DNA from 2 places in the Gordonia sp. DT101 genome. Region 2 is predicted to be linked to the other one. Evidence: predicted binding sites of a transcription regulator. Region 2 holds the regulator's gene; the other holds the start of a gene.

Region 1 (6,640 bases), 120 kb from region 2:
CGGCCCGAGGAACAGGAAAGACCCCAACGGACGGTTCGGATCGGCGACACCCGCCCTGGCACGTCGCACCGCGTCGGAGACTGCCTGCACGGGCGCCTGCTGTCCGATGACCCGTTGTCCGAGTTCGTCTTCCATCCGCAACAGCTTCGCGGTCTCGCCCTCCAGCATGCGGCCGGCGGGGATGCCGGTCCACGCCGACACGACCTGCGCGACGTCGTCGGGCCCGACCTCCTCCTGCAGCATCACGTCCTGGCCGGGGTCGGTGCCGGTCTTCTCCAGCGCCGCCGTGAGTTCCTTCTCGAGGCTCGGAATCTTGCCGTACCGCAGTTCTGCGGCCCGGCCCAGATCGCTGTCGCGCTCGGCCCGATCCGCCTCGCCGCGAAGCCTTTCGAGTTCCTCCTTGGTGTCCCGGACGGCGTCGATGGCGGTCTTCTCCGACTGCCAGCGTGCCGAGAGCTCGTTGAGCTTCTCCTTCTGGTCGGCCAGTTCGCCGCGCAGTTTCTCCAGACGTTCCTTCGACGCCGCGTCGGTCTCCTTCTCCAGGGCGACCTCTTCGACCTCGAGGCGGCGGACGATGCGCTCGACCTCGTCGATCTCGACGGGACGGGAGTCGATCTCCATGCGCAGTCGCGACGCGGCCTCGTCGACGAGGTCGATGGCCTTGTCGGGCAGGAACCGCGAGGTGATGTAGCGGTCGGAGAGCGTGGCGGCCCCCACCAGCGCGGAATCGGTGATGCGCACGCCGTGGTGCACCTCGTAGCGGTCCTTGAGTCCACGCAGGATGCCGATGGTGTCCTCGACCGTCGGCTCCCCCACGTACACCTGCTGGAATCGCCGCTCCAGAGCGGCGTCCTTCTCGATGTACTGGCGGTACTCCTCCAGCGTGGTGGCGCCGACCATCCGCAGCTCACCGCGGGCGAGCATCGGCTTGATCATGTTGCCGGCGTCCATCGCGGAGTCGCCGGTCGCGCCTGCGCCCACGATGGTGTGCAACTCGTCGATGAAGGTGATGACCTGACCGGCCGATCCCTTGATCTCCTCGAGGACGGCCTTGAGCCGCTCCTCGAACTCGCCGCGATACTTGGCGCCGGCCACCATCGAGCCCATGTCGAGGGAGACGACCGTCTTGTTCCGTAGCGATTCCGGGACGTCGCCCGCGATGATCCGCTGGGCCAGGCCCTCGACGATCGCCGTCTTGCCGACGCCGGGCTCACCGATCAGCACCGGGTTGTTCTTGGTGCGGCGCGAGAGCACCTGCACCACACGGCGGATCTCGGTGTCACGACCGATGACCGGGTCGAGTTTGCCCTCACGCGCAGCCGCCGTCAGGTCGGTGGAGTACTTCTCCAGCGCCTGATAGGTCTGCTCGGGGTCGGGCGTGGTGACACGAGCATTGCCGCGCACGGCGACGAACGCCTCCTGCAAGGCCTGCGGCGTCGCGCCCGCGTTGGCCAGCAACTTGGCGGTGTCGGAGTCGCCGGTGGCCAGGCCGACGAGGATGTGCTCAGTCGAGACGTATTCGTCGCTGAGCTCACCGGCGAGCTGCTGAGCTGCAGTGATGGCCGCGATCGACTCGCGGGAGAGTTGCGGGTGCGCGCTCGCACTGGCCACCGTCGGCGCCCGATCCACCAGCCCCTGGGCCTGCGCACGAACGGTCGACGGATCCACGCCGACCGCTTTGAGCAGAGGTGTGGCGATGCCGTCGGACTGATCGAGCAGGGCCACCAGGATGTGTGCGGGACGTACGTCGGAATTACCGGCAGCGGCCGCCGCCTGCAGGGCAGTGCTCAGCGCAGCCTGTGTCTTGGTGGTCGGGTTGAAGCTGTCCACTCGCGTACCTTTCTCTCTTTAGTCCAATAGGCTCAAGTATGAGCCATACGGGAGAGAGAACGCCAGCAGAGTTGAGTGTATTCCGCTCAACTCTGGTCGACACATCGTCGATTTTCCGCTCGGACTGGCGGCACAGGCGGTAGACGAATCGACGGTCGGGACCGCCGGTTCGTCTGATCACCCGTCGGTTCGTCCTATGACAATGCCGTGGCCGACAGATGTGCCGAGGGCTTCACAGACTGTCCGCGAACCGTTTGATGTCGGCAATGGTCGCGTCATGCGCCTCGCGGACCGACGTCGGGAAGATGGTCTCGGCAGCATGGGTGAGGCCCAGGTTCACACGTCCATGGGCGACGACGCCTGCCTGAACAAGCTTCCGGAAATAGGCTCTGCCTTCATCGCGGAGCGGGTCGAGTTCGTTCACGGAGATGACGTGAGGCGGCAGTCCGCGAAGGTCGTCGACACTGGCGAAGTATGGCCAGCACTGCGGATTGTCGGCGTTTCCGAAGTCCGGGTCGTAGGTGGCCGCAAGGACATCGAGTCTCGAGCACGAGGCGAAGTACCCGTCGTTCTCGATCATCGACGGCAACTCCCGCAGCTTTCGTTCGTCGCTCCACGCATAGCCACCGCTGATGAACGGCACCATGGCGTAGACACCGTCGACCATGCCGATCGTCCCGTCGCGGGCCGCTTTCAACGCCGTTGCCAGCGCGAGATTTCCACCACCCGACTCGCCCTGGAGAACGATCGTCGAGACGCCCAACCGCTCCCGCTCGGCATGCACCCAGCCGAGTGCGCTGAGGCAGTCGTTCAGTCCGGCGGGGAACGGGTGAGGACCGCCGACACCGCCGGCATTGCGGAAGTCCACGGCGACCACCACCAGCCCGGCACCGGCGAGCGCCATGCACCAGCCGTTGTGAACGGGGCCGTCGACAGCGAGCATCGTCATGCCGCCACCGTGCAGGTAGATCACCGCCGGCAGCGGCCCGGTGGTCCCGGAAGGTCGAAAGATGTTGAGGGCGATGTCGTTGCCGTCGACACCTCGAACCTCCCCGGTGGTCCGCTCGACGGCGGGACCGCAAGAAGGCGTCTCGTTCAATGCGGCGTAGAAGGTCTCGAAGCCCTGCTCAGTGGTGGCCACCACGGCCAGCCGGTCGGCATGCGAACTGGTGCGATCCACCGTCGACGGTCCACTGTTCGCGGCGAACCCGAAGCGCTTCAGCGTCGCGAGCAGATCAGGGTTCATCCGACTGTCAGTGGAGAGATCCATCGCCGGATCGGACAGGCGCCCTTCCTGCTTCGGCGACGGTCGGGCGTCCGCTTCCGATGTCATCGTTCTGCCCTCATCATTGTCCCCCTCGGTCATGACAGTACAAAACCCTGGTATCCGTTGGCCTCGATCTCACGCAAGCGCCTGCCGTACTCGACCACACCGGCCGGATAGATCCCGAATGAATGACCGGTCGCCCCTTCGACCGCGTTCCAGAACCATCCCGACTTGGTCTCCGCGTAGAGCGTCATACTGACCACCTCCGCCACGTGCGCAGTCCATTCGTCGCACGCGGCCTGCGTCGGCTCGATCCGGCTGAGGCCGTTGTCGCGCATGTGTCGCATCAGCGAGTCGAGGAACAGTGCCTGATGCTCGATACAGCGGGGAATGTTGCCGCCCATGGCCTGTGGCCCTCCGAGCATCAAGAGATTGGGGAATCCGTAAGTCCCCAGACCGGCCACAGTATTCGGCCCCTGTCGCCAGGAGTCGCCGAGTGATGCCCCGTCGCGACCGCGGATGTCAATCCGCTCGAAAGCGCCGGTCACCGAGTTGAACCCCGTTGCGTAGATGATGACGTCGAACTCGAATTCCCTTTCGGTGGTGCGAATCCCGTTCTCGGTGATTTCTGCCAGCGGAGTCTCGGTGGTGTCCACGAGTTCGACATTCGGCTGGTTGTAGACCTCGTAGTAACCGGTCTCGTAGGGCGGTCTCCGCTGCCCGAAGCCGTGGTCGACGGGGATCAGCTTCTTCGCCACTTCAGGATCCTCGACACGCGCACGAATCTTCTCCGCGAGGAACTCCGAGAACTCCGCGTTCAGCTCCTTCGTCCGGATCACCTCGATGAAATTGGTGTACAGGCGGGCGAACCCTCTTCGGCCATAAAGTGTTTCGTACCAATGTCGCCGTTCCTCCGGACTGAAGGAAAGTGCCGAAGCGGTGATCGGACCGTGAATGAAGCCGCCGCGGGTGGTTCGTGTCTTGGTCCAGATCGCCTCGTATTGCCCCTTGATCTCAGCCATCTCCAGCGGGGTGATCGGCTCGTTGTTCAAGGGCGGACACCAGTTCGGGCTGCGCTGAAAGACCGTCAGTGAGCCGACGATCGGCCCGATGGCGGCGATGGTTTGCACCCCGCTCGACCCGGTTCCGATGACGGCCACCCGCTTGTCCTTGAGGTCGAGACCTCCTTTCGGCCACCGGGCGGTGTGCGCCACCGCACCCGAGAACCGTTCCCGACCAGGGATGTTGGGATACTTGGGGTCTGAGAGGATGCCGATACCCGTGATGAGGAATCGGGTGCGGTAACGGTCGCCGTCGGCGGTCGTGACCAGCCAGGTACCGCCGTCGGGATCCCAATGCGCGGAGGTGACGGCAGTACCGAGTTTCATGAACGGGCGCAGGTCGAGCGCGTCGACGACATAGTTGAAGTAGCGCTCATTCTCGGGCTGGCCGCAGAAGTGCTCCGACCAGTCCCAACCGTTCCGGAGCTCCTCGGAGAAGAAATATCCGTAGCTGTAGCTCTCGGAATCGAGCCGCGCGCCAGGATAGCGATTCCAGTGCCACGTGCCCCCTACACCGTCTGCGGCGTCGACCGCGATCGCGTCGAAACCCGCCGACCGGAGCCGGTGAAGCGCTTCGATGCCCGACACCCCGCAACCTACGATGAATGCATCGAGCACAGTCTCGCCGCCGGCATTGGTTGCAGTGACCTGTGTATCCGCTTGTGTCATGGGCTCTCCTTCAATCCTGGTCGATCTGCGGGCGGCGGCATGCATCGGCATACTCGGACCGCAGTTGCTGGACGATCTCGCCGACGGTGGGGATGCCGTCGATGAACTCGATGCTCTGCCCGGCGCTCCAGATGTCGCGCCACGGAGTGATGTCCGCCGGCAGGTGGTCACTGTTCAGCGTCCCCGACGGTTCGGGCAGACAATCGGGGTCCAATCCGACGTCTGCGAGGGAAGTAGCCATCCAATTCGCGGGGACCCCCGAGATCCCGTTCGTGTATCGCAGGTCGGTGGCCGAATCAGACATCAGCAGTTCCTTGTACCGGTCGGTTGCGAGTGACTCCTGCGAGGCGATGAATCGGGTGCCGATGTAGGCCAGATCGGCACCCAGAACCTCGGCCGCGCGGATCGCCGCGCCGTGGCCGACCGCTCCGGCCATGACGATGACACCGTCGAACATCTGTCGCAGCCGCGGCACGAGAACCAGATGGCTGACGGTCCCCGAGTGGCCACCGCCACCTGCACCGATCGCGACAAGACCGTCCACCCCGCCCTTGATCGCGCGCTCGGCGTGGTAGAACGAGGTGACGTCGTGGTAGACGATGCCACCCCAATCATGTACGCGTTCAGCAATTCTCGCGGGATTACCGATCGCGCTCACGATGATCTCCACACCATGACGCCGACAAACCTCGAGATTCTCCGCCAGCTCGGCGTCATCCATCCGCGCCGCGAGGTTGACCGCGATGGGACCGACGCGCGCGTCGGAGTCCTCGGACAGCCGTTCGTCGATCCCCTCGCGAATGGTTCGCAGCCAGGAGTCGAACTCCTCGAGCGTGCGTGCGTTCTGACGCGGCAGCCCGCCGACGATGCCGCTGAGGCATGCCTCCCGAACCAATTCCGGGCCGGTCACCAGGAACATGGGTGAACAGAACACCGGCAACGTGAGCCGATCTCGCACGTGCGAGTCAAGTGCCATGTGAGTCCTTCTCTGTCAAACACTGCCCGACCACTTCTTGACGACTAGTCAACCGGTCGGCTAGTTTCGAAGAGTACTACGAGTCACGAGAGCTTGGCTAGGGTTCATCAAGAGCCTTCTGGAATTATTCCGTTGCGCGCAAGGCTGATTCACGTATCTCGCCAGTCGGGCGCGCACTTGCATCAAGGAGAGCCATGGAGTTCGGATGGACGAGAGCCGAGGAAGAATTCCGCACTCGGATCCACGAAGCGTTCGCCACCCACGCGCGGCCTGGTTGGACTCATCACGACCGCGACATGCCGACCACCAAGGACCGTGACGATTCGATCGCGTTCTGCCAGGCGCTCGCCGGAGAACAACTCCTCACGCCGCACTGGCCGGAGGAGTACGGCGGACGTTCGGCATCCGGCTGGGAACAGGCGATCCTCGGAGAAGAGGCGTGGGGTAGCGGCGAGCCGCGCGGACCTCAGTACATGAACGTCAACTGGATCGGACCGGCGATCATCTACGCCGGCACCCAGGAGCAGAAGGACTATCACCTGTCGCGCATCGGCGAGGGGAGTGTGCTGTGGTGTCAAGGCTTTTCCGAACCGGACGCCGGGTCGGACCTCGCTTCCATGCGCACCGCCGCCGTCCGCGACGGTGACGATTACGTGATCAACGGCCAAAAGTGCTGGACGTCCTACGCCCACCGGGCGGAATTCTGTTTCCTCTTGTGCCGGACTGATCCCAAGGCCGAGCGCCATAAGGGCATCTCGATCTTCCTGGTGCCAATGGAAACCCCAGGCATCGAAGTCCGGGAGATCCCGTCACCTTACGCCGCTCACCTGGTGCACG
Region 2 (6,640 bases):
GCGCGCACGCTCATGAAGCTGAAGCGCGACGCCGAGTCCTACCTCGGCGAGGACGTCACCGACGCGGTGATCACCGTCCCCGCCTACTTCAACGACTCGCAGCGTCAGGCCACCAAGGAAGCCGGCCAGATCGCCGGCCTCAACGTGCTGCGCATCGTCAACGAGCCGACCGCTGCCGCACTGGCCTACGGTCTCGACAAGGGCGAGAAGGAACAGACCATCCTCGTCTTCGACCTCGGTGGCGGCACGTTCGACGTCTCGCTGCTGGAGATCGGCGACGGTGTGGTCGAGGTCCGTGCGACCTCGGGCGACAACCTCCTCGGTGGCGACGACTGGGATCAGCGCATCGTCGACTGGCTCGTCGACAAGTTCAAGAGCCAGAACGGCATCGACCTGACCAAGGACAAGATGGCCATGCAGCGGCTGCGTGAGGCCGCCGAGAAGGCCAAGATCGAACTGTCTGCTTCGCAGAGCACGTCGATCAACCTGCCGTACATCACCGTCGACGCCGAGAAGAACCCGCTGTTCCTCGACGAGCAGTTGAGCCGCAGCGAGTTCCAGAAGATCACCTCGGACCTGCTGGAGCGGACCCGGTCGCCTTTCCAGGCCGTCATCAAGGACGCCGGCATCGCCGTCGGCGACATCGATCACGTTGTCCTGGTGGGCGGCTCGACCCGTATGCCTGCCGTGACCGAGCTGGTCAAGGAGCTCACCGGTGGTCAGGAGCCCAACAAGGGCGTCAACCCCGATGAGGTCGTCGCGGTCGGCGCGGCCCTGCAGGCCGGCGTGCTGCGCGGCGAGGTCAAGGACGTGCTGCTGCTCGACGTGACCCCGCTGAGCCTCGGCATCGAGACCAAGGGCGGCGTGATGCACAAGCTGATCGAGCGCAACACCACCATCCCGACCAAGAGGTCGGAGACCTACACGACGGCAGAGGACAATCAGCCGTCCGTGCAGATCCAGGTCTATCAGGGTGAGCGCGAGATCGCCTCGCACAACAAGCTGCTCGGTTCGTTCGAGCTCGGTGGTATCGCCCCGGCACCGCAGGGTGTCCCGCAGATCGAGGTGACCTTCGACATCGACGCCAACGGCATCGTGCACGTCACCGCGAAGGACAAGGGCACCGGCAAGGAGAACAGCATCCGCATCCAGGAGGGCTCGGGCCTGAGCAAGGACGAGATCGACCGGATGATCAAGGATGCCGAGGCGCACGCCGACGAGGACCGGACGCGTCGCGAGGAGGCGGAAACCCGCAACCAGGCCGAGTCGCTGGTCAACCAGACCGAGAAATTCCTCAAGGAGAATGAGGACAAGGTCCCCGGCGAGGTGAAGGACAAGGTCGAGGCGGCCATCGCGGAGGCGAACGAGTCCCTCAAGGGCACCGACCTCGCAGCGATCAAGTCGGCCGTCGAGAAGCTCTCGGCCGAGTCCCAGGAGATGGGACAGGCGATCTATGCCGCCTCGGCTGCGGAGTCGCCCAACGGTGAGGCAGCCGAAGGTGAGGCCGCCGGCGGCGACAACGACGTCGTGGACGCCGAGGTTGTCGACGAGCCGTCGAACTCCGGGGACAACAAATGACCGCTGGCGAGCCGGCAGGCACGTATCCGGGTGCCGGGAGCGGAGCGAGCGGGCCCAATGGACCCGACGAGCCGGTCACGGTGTCCGACCGTCGACGCATCGACCCCGAGACGGGCGAGGTGCGCGACGCGGCGGGCGCCGGACCGGGCCCGGCGGACGCCGAGCCGGCAGCAGACGAGCAATCCGACCAGTCAGCGGAAACCGACGCGGACGCGGCGGCCGATCAGGTCGATGCGCGTATCGCCGAGTTGACCACCGATCTGCAGCGTGAACGCGCGCAGTTCGCCAACTTCCGGCGACGTGCCGCAGACGAGAAGCAGGGATCGGTCGCCTACGGCAAGCAGGTGCTGATCGAGAAGCTGCTCCCGATCCTCGACGATCTCGACCGCGCCCGTGCGCACGGCGACCTCGAAGACGGACCCATGCGGACCATGGCCGACAAGCTCAGCGCTGCGCTGGGTGCCGAAGGGCTGATCAAGTTCGGAGAGTCCGGCGACGCGTTCGATCCGGAACTCCACGAGGCGGTCCAGCACGAGGGCGAGGGTGCCCATCCGGTCATCGGTTCGGTGTATCGCGGTGGGTACCGTCTCGGCGAGCGGGTGATCCGCACCGCGATGGTGACGGTCACCGATCCGGTCGACGGGACCCCCGACGGCAGCACGGGCGGAGCAGTGCCGGAAAACGAAGAAACTGGTGCACAATAAGGCAACCGTCCTCGCTCCCTGAGGTGCGAGGAGCGTAGCGACGAGCCACGAAGGGGCGGCTGCGGCAGGCCCCTTCGTGGCTCGCTTCGCTCGCACCTCAGGGAACGGAGAGGCGGCCCCTCGCACCTCGGGGAGCGGAGCGACAGCGAAGACAACTACATCCAGACAACTGAGACAACGAAGGAGGTGACGTCTGGTGGCTCCACAGCGTGAGTGGTTGGAACACGACTTCTACAAGGACCTGGGCGTTGCTTCTGACGCTTCGGCTGAAGAGATCAAGAAGGCCTACCGCAAGCTCGCACGCGAGCTGCACCCGGATGCGAACCCGGGTGACACGGCGGCCGAGGAGCGCTTCAAGCGGGTGTCCGAAGCCCACAGCGTGCTGTCCGACGCCGAGAAGCGCAAAGAGTACGACGAGACCCGCGCGATGTTCGCCGGTGGGCGATTCCGTGGCGGCGGCAACGGCTTTCCCGGCGGCTTCCCGGGCGGCGGCACAACCTATACGACGACGACGGGTGGCGCCGACTTCAACATCGGCGACCTGTTCGGCAACGGCGGCGGTACGGCCGACTCGGCAGGCGGATTCGGCGACCTCTTCGAGGGACTGTTCAATCGCGGGCCGCGGTCGTCGACGGCGACGCGTCCCAAGCGTGGCAACGACCTCGAGACCGAGACCACGCTGACCTTCAAGGATGCCGCGCAGGGCACCACGGTCCCGCTCCGGGTGACCAGCCCGGCGCCGTGCACCACGTGTCACGGCAGCGGGGCAAAGCCCGGCACGAGCCCACGAGTCTGCCCGAACTGCAACGGTTCCGGATTCGTCAGCCGTAATCAGGGAGCGTTCGGATTCAGCGAACCCTGCCAGGATTGCCAGGGCACCGGATCACGTATCGACGACCCCTGCACCGACTGCGACGGCTCCGGCGTGAGGGTTCGTGCGCGGACCATCAACGTCCGCATTCCCGCGGGCGTGGAAGACGGACAGCGTATTCGGCTCGCGGGCCAAGGCGAGGCGGGTCCTCGCGGCGCGCCGTCGGGAGACCTGTACGTCGTCGTCCATGTACGTTCGGACAAGGTCTTCACCCGAAGCGGTAATGACCTCAAGGTCCAACTGCCCGTGAGCATCTCGGAGCTGGTCCTGGGCGCCACGGTGTCCGTGCCGACACTCGACGGGACGGTCGGGGTGAAGATCCCGGCCAACACGACCGACGGCCGCACACTCCGCGTCCGTGGTCGAGGCGTGCCGAAGCGTTCCGGTGGGGCAGGCGATCTCCTGGTCACCGTGAAGGTCGCGGTGCCACCCAAGCTCGACGACGCGGCGGCCGAGGCCATGCGTCGCTACGCCGAGGCCGAGAAGGCCGGCGGCTTCGATCCGCGCGCCGGGTGGGGGCGATGATGATGGCCGGCAAGTTCGAGAGTGAGGGCGGCGCGACCTTCATGATCTCGGTTGCCGCCGAACTCGCCGGCATGCACGCTCAGACGTTGCGCACCTACGACCGGCTCGGTCTCGTCACACCCCAGCGCACCAGCGGCGGCGGGCGGCGGTACTCGGCGCGCGACGTCGACTTGCTCCGCGAGATCCAACGGCTCTCCCAGGAGGAGGGCGTCAACCTCGCAGGAATCAAGCGGATCATCGATCTGAGCAATCAGGTCGACGCTCTGCAACAGCGGGTGCGCGAACTCCAGACCGAGGTGGACAACATTCCGCACCGCCGCAGCGGCGAGCTCGTGCCGGTCCCGCGCACCAGCGCACTGGTGGTATGGCAGCCGCGTCGCAAGCGCAAAGCCGACTGATCGCCGTCGGGAACCACCCGCTACCCTGACTCCCGACAACGTCGCCGGAGACAGGACAGGACCATGGCCGAGACGCAGAGCACCCGCACCCAGGGCAGCTCGATCTCGGCCGGCTCGGTGCTCGGCATCTCCGTCATCGAAGACCAGATCGTCTCGGTCGTGCGCGGTGCCGACGGCGAGATCGTCGCGAGCAATCTGGTCGATCTCTCCGACCCTTCGGCGCAGAGCGCGCAGACCGCCATCCATGAGCTGGTCGACTCCGTGCCGTACGACATCGACCGGATCGGCATCGCGTGTGCGCGACCGGCCACCCAGAGCTATCTGCAGGCGAACCTCTCGCCCGGGACGTCACGTCCGGGTTGGTACGAGAAGGTCGCGGTCACCGACATGCCCGCCGCGCTCGCCGAGGTTGCGCGGGGCGCAGCCGGCGTCCGCGGCATCATCGCCGTCGTCGATCTGGATCGGACCGCCGTCCCGTCGCCGGGCTCGTCCGTGGTGACGCTGGACTCGGCGACCGGCGAGGTGCTCGGGACCGCGGAGTTCGCCTACGGTTCGCCAGGACCCGTGACCGATCCGGCACACGCCACCTCGGTCGCAGAGGCCGTGATCGCGGCGCCCGGCGGATCGTCGGTGACGTCGGTGCTGTGCACCGGACCGGGCGCCGACGTGCCCGGTGCGGTAGCTGCATTGGGTTACGCATTGGCTCGCCCGGTGGCCGCTGCCGACCAGCCGGCCTTGTCCTCCGCGGTGGGCGCTGCGATCCTGGCGTTGCGGCCCGGAGCGGTGCCGCGCGGTTCGTCGAATCGCCGTTGGTGGCTGATCGGCGCAGCGATGGCCGGTGCCCTGGTGCTCGGTGCGATCGCAGCGTCGGCGGTCTTCGCGGGCGTCGACGCAACCGAGGAGAAGGCGCCGACCACGACGACGGTGACTGCTGCGCCCTCGACCATCACCGTCACCTCGACGGCGCAGCCGACCACGGAGACCCAGACCGCCGTCGAGACCTCGACGGTGACCCGGGATCGGGAGACGGTCACCAAAACGACCACCGAGACGGAGTCGGCGTCGGACCCGGCCACGGTCACCGAGACGGAGACCGAGACCGAGACCACGACCGAGACCAGGTTCGGCGGTGGTGGCGAGGCCTCCGCGAACAAGTGGGCGCCACGGGCTTCGAAGCACACGAAGGACAAGCCCAGCCGGTGAACGGACCCGGGTCGGCGGCGCGGATGACCGCGCTCAGGTCACCGGATCGTGTTGAATCCGGCTCGCCGGGACGCCCGCGATCAGCAGCCGCCGCCGCGTCGCCTCGATCATCTGGGCTGAACCCGCGATGAGGACCTGACGGTCATCCCAGGGACCGGTCTGGGCCACCGCATCTCCCAGCGTGCCGATGATGTGCTCGATGCCGAGGGCTTCCGGCGTCGCCGTCGAGGTGATCCACCACGGGTCGCTGGTCTCCTCCGACACGGCGGTGACGGTCAGCCACGGATTGGTGCCGGCGATGCGGCGCAGCACGGCAAGGTCGTAGTGCTCACCGGGATGACGCATCCCGTAGAAGATGTGCGTCGGCGGCGAGTCCGCTCGCTTCGACATCTCGATGAGCAGCGCCCGCAGCGGCGCGAGACCGGTGCCGCCCGCCACCATGAGCACCTTTTGATCACGCTCGACATGTAAAGTTCCGTGGCCTTGCGCGAAATACCAGGTGTCACCGCTCCGGGTCTCCCCGACGATCGCAGAACTGACCGTTCCACCGGCCACCGCGCGCACATGGAATTCCAGTTCACCGGCGGGGTTCGGCGGAATGGCAGGGGACAGGTTCCGCCACATCCGAGGTCGCTGCGGGATCTGCACCTCCAGGTACTGCCCGACGACGAAGCGCAACGGTGCCTTGGTGATCAGGCGAACCACCGCCAGGTCACGGGTGATCCGGAACTTCTCCACCACCTCGGCCGACCACAACGCGGGATGCGGGGCCGTCTCGGCCGCACCACGCATGACACCCGTGGTCAGCATCATCGCCTGCGTCACGGTCTGCGCGGATTCGTCGTCCCAGTAGTCGCCGAGCACCGATGCGAACTCGGCGATCAAAGCCTGATAGATGATGCCGTAATGCTCGGGCCGCACGCCGAACTTGCGATGGTCCCGACCGAGTTGTGCAAGGAACTCGATCAGTTCGTCGTGTCCGTCCTCGCGTGGCACCACGTCGAGGACGTGGTCGATGACGTGATAGAACGCATCCCGCTGTCCCGCCATCACCGCAGGAAAGAGCTCGCGGAGGTCGGGATCGATGGCAAACATCCTGGTGTAGACGTTTGCGGAGAATCGATCGGGATCGCGCCCGATCACCGTGCGTAGGTGATGGAGCGTATGCCGTGAGTGGCTGGGCACGTCGTGGGGTCACCTCCCTGTACCGGTACCGCGGATTTTCCCGCCCAAGACTAATCACCCTAGCGGTCGTTCGACGAGGACTGATGATCCATCATTCGATGTCGGGTTCGCGCAGTGTGTGGCAGGCTCAGTGATGTGAGCTCGCTCGATGGCGTGGTGCCGGGCATAGTCGATGC

Evidence for each region. The regulator HspR, encoded in region 2, represses chaperone genes until heat shock. The targets are predictions, from matches to a motif close to ANNTGAGTNNNNNNNACTCANNT.
Region 1: a site for HspR is predicted at 1,900-1,922, ahead of clpB (ATP-dependent chaperone ClpB). Genes of this name have one in related genera too.

What each region holds. Positions count from the first base shown of each region.
Region 1 is NZ_JBNCLX010000002.1:341,063-347,702, reverse strand. It holds gene clpB (ATP-dependent chaperone ClpB) at 1-1,830, opposite strand, end outside; gene ACLQ3I_RS08130 (alpha/beta hydrolase fold domain-containing protein) at 2,063-3,163, opposite strand; gene ACLQ3I_RS08125 (flavin-containing monooxygenase) at 3,193-4,827, opposite strand; gene ACLQ3I_RS08120 (NAD(P)H-dependent flavin oxidoreductase) at 4,838-5,803, opposite strand; gene ACLQ3I_RS08115 (acyl-CoA dehydrogenase family protein) at 5,998-6,640, shown strand, end outside.
Region 2 is NZ_JBNCLX010000002.1:224,060-230,699, forward strand. It holds gene dnaK (molecular chaperone DnaK) at 1-1,578, shown strand, start outside; gene grpE (nucleotide exchange factor GrpE) at 1,575-2,282, shown strand; gene dnaJ (molecular chaperone DnaJ) at 2,479-3,678, shown strand; gene ACLQ3I_RS07570 (heat shock protein transcriptional repressor HspR) at 3,681-4,076, shown strand; gene ACLQ3I_RS07575 (hypothetical protein) at 4,140-5,279, shown strand; gene ACLQ3I_RS07580 (FAD-binding oxidoreductase) at 5,313-6,464, opposite strand; gene ACLQ3I_RS07585 (amidohydrolase family protein) at 6,600-6,640, shown strand, end outside.